Regions from separate parts of the Amycolatopsis sp. NPDC051071 genome, predicted to be linked through region 1. Evidence: riboswitches for the same ligand, from Rfam matches in the RefSeq annotation. Region 1 holds a riboswitch; the other holds the start of a gene.

Region 1 (2,199 bases):
GTCTTGAGTGACGACGGCACGTCCTTCACCTGACGGAGGTACTGCTTCCAACCGCGTTCATACGAACGGGCGGCATCGACGAATCCGCGCCGCTGCGACGCTTTCGCGTTGGCGAGTGCGTCGGAGTCCTTCGCGCCCATGCCAAGCGAAAGCGTGAAGTGCCGGGCGCGGACACCGTCGGCGACTGTCTGCCCGGTGAGCAGCACGTTGCCCTTGGCCGCACTCGCGTAATCCTTGAGAGTGAAGGACTTCGTCAACTGGGTAAGGCCATCGGACGAACCCGCGTAGCCCACGCTGGTGCGGGAGAACGCCGGTTCCGCGGTCAGCGCGGCCGCCGTCTTCGCGTCGGACGCGACGGCGCTCGCGCCCTGTGATCGGGCGGAGTCGTCGGATCCCTCGTTGGTGAGGTCGGGATCCGCGACGGCGTACACCTGGTACGGGCGGCCTGTCAGCGAAACGAAGTCGACGTCGATCAGCACACTCGCGCGTGCCGTGTCGGTGACGTAGGTCTTGCGGAGCTTCCAGCGGCGCTGGTCGTCGGTGATGGTCTGCTCGTAGGTGAGGCCGTCGGCGTCGGTGCGGCGCACCTGCTGCGACTTGGCCGAAGAGTCGACGGTGGCGAAACTCTTCCCGTCGGTGACGACGAGGTCGAGCGAGCGGACACCCGGCGTGGACAGATCCGGGTAGTAGACCTCGGAGAGACGGCCGCCCTGGAGGGTGAACCAGACGTTGCTCGCCCTGTCGCGGGCGGTGCCGAAGCCGGTCTTGTTCGCCGGGAGCCAGCTCGGATGGGCCCCGGGCGCGCCGGGCGCCCCACCACCCTGTGCCCCCGCCACGGCCGGGACCAGCCCGGCGATCAGCACCCCGGCCAGCGCCGGGAGTAAGAGTTTTCGCATGTCGACCCCAGACTTCTGTAACGGTGCGGAGCATCGGAATTCTGTCGTGAATCCCGTGCGCGCACATGCTCCAAACCGGTGAACCGGTAACGCTGTCGACTTGTCGATCATGCAAGTAGAGGACTGGTTGCGGTAGTTGCACGCGCATGGATCGCAACCAGTCCTCTACTTGCGCGGGAGGGGTGCACGTCAGGCGGTGTCCTGGTCGGCTTCGGAGTGACTGTCGCCCTGGAGGGTTGATTGCGGGAGCCTCCGCGTGGCATGGTCGGGGCACAACCAAACAACCGCGGGAGCTCGCGCCATGGCGGGCTGAGAGGGCGGCTGGAGTCTTTCTAGGGGACCCGGTGCCGCCGACCGCATGAACCTGACCGGGTAATGCCGGCGTAGGGAGTGAACGTCGTTGACGACGCTTGAGAACGCCAAGAACATCACGCCGACCGTGACCACGGGGCCGATCACCGGTTCCCGCAAGGTCTACAACCAGACGGAATCCGGTCTCCGGGTCCCCGCGAGGCGGATCGATCTTTCGAACGGCGAGCATTTCGACGTTTACGACACCTCGGGTCCGTACACCGACGACGACGCGCAGATCGATGTCCACAGTGGACTGCATCGGCTGCGTGCGGGCTGGGCCGATGGCCGCGAGCACAACACGCAGCTGGGCTGGGCCAAACAGGGCGTCATCACCCGCGAAATGGAGTACGTCGCGGCACGCGAGCGCTGCTCGCCGGAATTCGTGCGGGACGAGGTCGCGCGCGGCCGCGCGGTGATCCCCGTCAACCGCAAGCATCCGGAGTCCGAGCCGATGATCATCGGCAAGAAGTTCCTGGTGAAGATCAACGCCAACATGGGCAACTCGGCCGTCTGGTCGTCCGTGGAGGAAGAAGTCGACAAGATGGTGTGGGCAACCCGATGGGGCGCCGACACGATCATGGACCTCTCCACCGGCAAGCGGATCCACGAGACCCGCGAGTGGATCGTCCGGAACTCGCCGGTCCCGGTCGGCACCGTGCCGATTTACCAGGCACTGGAAAAGGTCAACGGTGAACCGGAAAAGCTGTCGTGGGAGGTCTACCGCGACACCATCATCGAACAGTGCGAGCAGGGTGTGGACTACGTCACCGTGCACGCCGGCGTGCTGCTGCGTTACATCCCGCTGACCGCGCGCCGGGTCACCGGCATTGTCTCGCGCGGCGGCTCGATCATGGCGGCCTGGTGCCTCGCACACCATAAGGAATCGTTCCTGTACACCAATTTCGCCGAACTCTGTGAGATCTTGCGCGAATACGACGTCACCTTCTCA
Region 2 (2,199 bases), on a different contig from region 1:
ACGACTCACTCGGCCCCCGCCTCCGGCACCCCGGCCCCCTGACCCAGCCCCGACCTCGCAAGTAGTCCTCTAGTTGCGGTGCATGCACACGCAAGTACCGCAACTAGAGGACTGGTTGCGGCGTCAGGGAGGAGCGAAGGGCGCGAGCGGCCGCTTCGGGGTTTTCGGCGCCGGTGATCGCCCGGACGACGACGATTCGTGACGCCCCCGCGTCCAGGACCTCCGGCAGGCGATCGGCGTCGATCCCGCCGATCGCGAACCACGGCCGCGACGTCGGAAAAGCCGCCGTCGCGCGCACCAGGTCGAGGCCCGGCGCGGAGCGGCCCGGTTTCGTCGGCGTCGGCCAGCACGGGCCGGTGCAGAAGTAGTCAACGCCCGGCTCCTCGGCCGCGGCCTTGGCCTGTTCGGCCGAATGGGTGGACCGGCCGATCACGACGTCGTCGCCGAGGATCTCGCGGGCCAGCCGCACCGGGATGTCGTCCTGGCCCAAATGCAGCACCTGCGCGCCGACGGCGAGCGCGACGTCCGCGCGGTCGTTCACCGCCAGCAGCTTCCCGTGCCTCTCGCACGCCTCGGCCAGCACTTCCAGCGCCGCGATCTCGTGTTTCGCCTCCAGCGGCGCGCCGCCGGTCTTGTCCCGCAACTGGATGATGTCGACCCCGCCCGCCAGTGCCGCGTCGGCGAATTCGGCGAGGTCGCCGCGGTCGGACCGGGCGTCGGTGCAGAGGTACAGGCGGGCGTTCGCGAGCCGCGCGCGGAGCCGCGGATCAGACAGGGTGGGCATGGCGGCGACGTTACCCGCGCGCTACGGTGGCATGGTCCGCACGGGAGCCCGAGGACGGGCTGAGAGGGAGCCGCGACCGCTCCGACCGTGGAACCTGATCCGGATCATGCCGGCGCAGGGAGCGTGCGTTCATGAGAGAACTTTCGGTAGTCGGCGGCGGGGTCATCGGCCTCTCGATCGCTTGGCGTGCTGCCGTGCGCGGCCACCGCGTCACCGTCTTCGACCCCGATCCGGGGCGCGGCGCGTCCTGGCTCGCGGGCGGCATGCTGGCCCCGGTCACGGAGGCCTGGCCCGGCGAGGAGGACGTTCTCGCCCTCGGCGAGGCGTCGCTGCGGCGCTGGCCCGATTTCGCCCGTGACCTGGCGGAAGAGGGCGTCGACCCGGGTCTGTCGCCGCACGGCACGCTCGTCGTCGCACTGGACAGCGCCGACGCGGGCAACCTCGAAATGCTGGCCGCGTACCTCGCCGAACTCGGCCGCGACGTCGAGCAGCTGACCGGCCGCGAGGTCCGCCGTGCCGAGCCCGGGATCTCCGGCTCTGTCCGAAGTGGACTGTTGGTGCCCGGGGATCTGGCCGTGGACAACAGAAGGCTGCTGCGTGCGCTCAAACACGCTGGTGACAAGCATGCGGTCGGCTTTCGCCACGAGACGGTCACGGGCTTCGAAGACCTCGAAGGCGATGTCGTTCTCGCCGCCGGTGCCTGGACCGGCCGCCTGCATCCCGCGCTCGCCGACGCCGTCCGCCCGCTCAAGGGCGAGATCCTGCGGCTGCGGCCCCGCCGGGGCTGCCTGCCGCCGCCGCGCCGGACCGTCCGCGCGATGGTCGAGGGCCGCCCGCTTTACCTCGTCCCGCGTGACGACGGCGAACTCGTGCTCGGCGCGACCCAGTACGAGGCCGGTTTTGACGAGACTGTCGCCGCCCGTGGGGTCCGCGAGCTGCTCGAAGGCGCGGAGCGAGTCCTCCCGGGCATCGCCGAGTACGAACTTGTCGAGATCGCAGCCGGGCTTCGCGCGGCAAGCGTCGACACGATGCCTTTCATCGGTGAGCTGGGCGAAGGCGTCTTCGCCGCGACAGGCCACCATCGCAACGGCCTCCTGATGGCCCCGGTCACCGCGGACGCCGCGCTGGCCTGGCTGGACGGCGAGCCGTTGCCGGACGAGATCGCCGCGGCCGCACCGGCGCGGCTCAGTGGTCGGTTCAGCAAGGAGCGGATGTGATGGAGATCCAGGTCAACGGCCAGCGGCGTGAGTTCCCCGACGGGACAACGGTCGAAGGCGTGCTCGAAGCGCTGGGCACGGCGGCGCGGGGCGTCGCGGTCGCGGTGGACGGCGTGGTCGTCCGGCGCGGCGAATGGCCGGAAGCGGTGGTGCGCAAGGGCGCCAGCGTCGACATCCTGACCGCGGTCCAAGGAGGAT

Evidence for each region. A riboswitch is a leader RNA that binds a small molecule or an ion and turns the genes downstream of it on or off. The one in region 1 is predicted to bind thiamine pyrophosphate.
Region 2: linked by a shared signal. The riboswitch ahead of thiO (glycine oxidase ThiO) and the one ahead of thiC (phosphomethylpyrimidine synthase ThiC) in region 1 are both predicted to bind thiamine pyrophosphate.

The regions. Positions count from the first base shown of each region.
Region 1 covers NZ_JBFBBY010000184.1:6,901-9,099, forward strand. The annotation lists gene AB0M65_RS35395 (glycoside hydrolase family 15 protein) at 1-896, opposite strand, end outside; TPP riboswitch at 1,173-1,303, shown strand; gene thiC (phosphomethylpyrimidine synthase ThiC) at 1,297-2,199, shown strand, end outside.
Region 2 covers NZ_JBFBBY010000207.1:8,415-10,613, forward strand. The annotation lists gene AB0M65_RS36845 (hypothetical protein) at 1-42, shown strand, start outside; gene thiE (thiamine phosphate synthase) at 104-784, opposite strand; TPP riboswitch at 815-922, shown strand; gene thiO (glycine oxidase ThiO) at 916-2,001, shown strand; gene thiS (sulfur carrier protein ThiS) at 2,001-2,199, shown strand, end outside.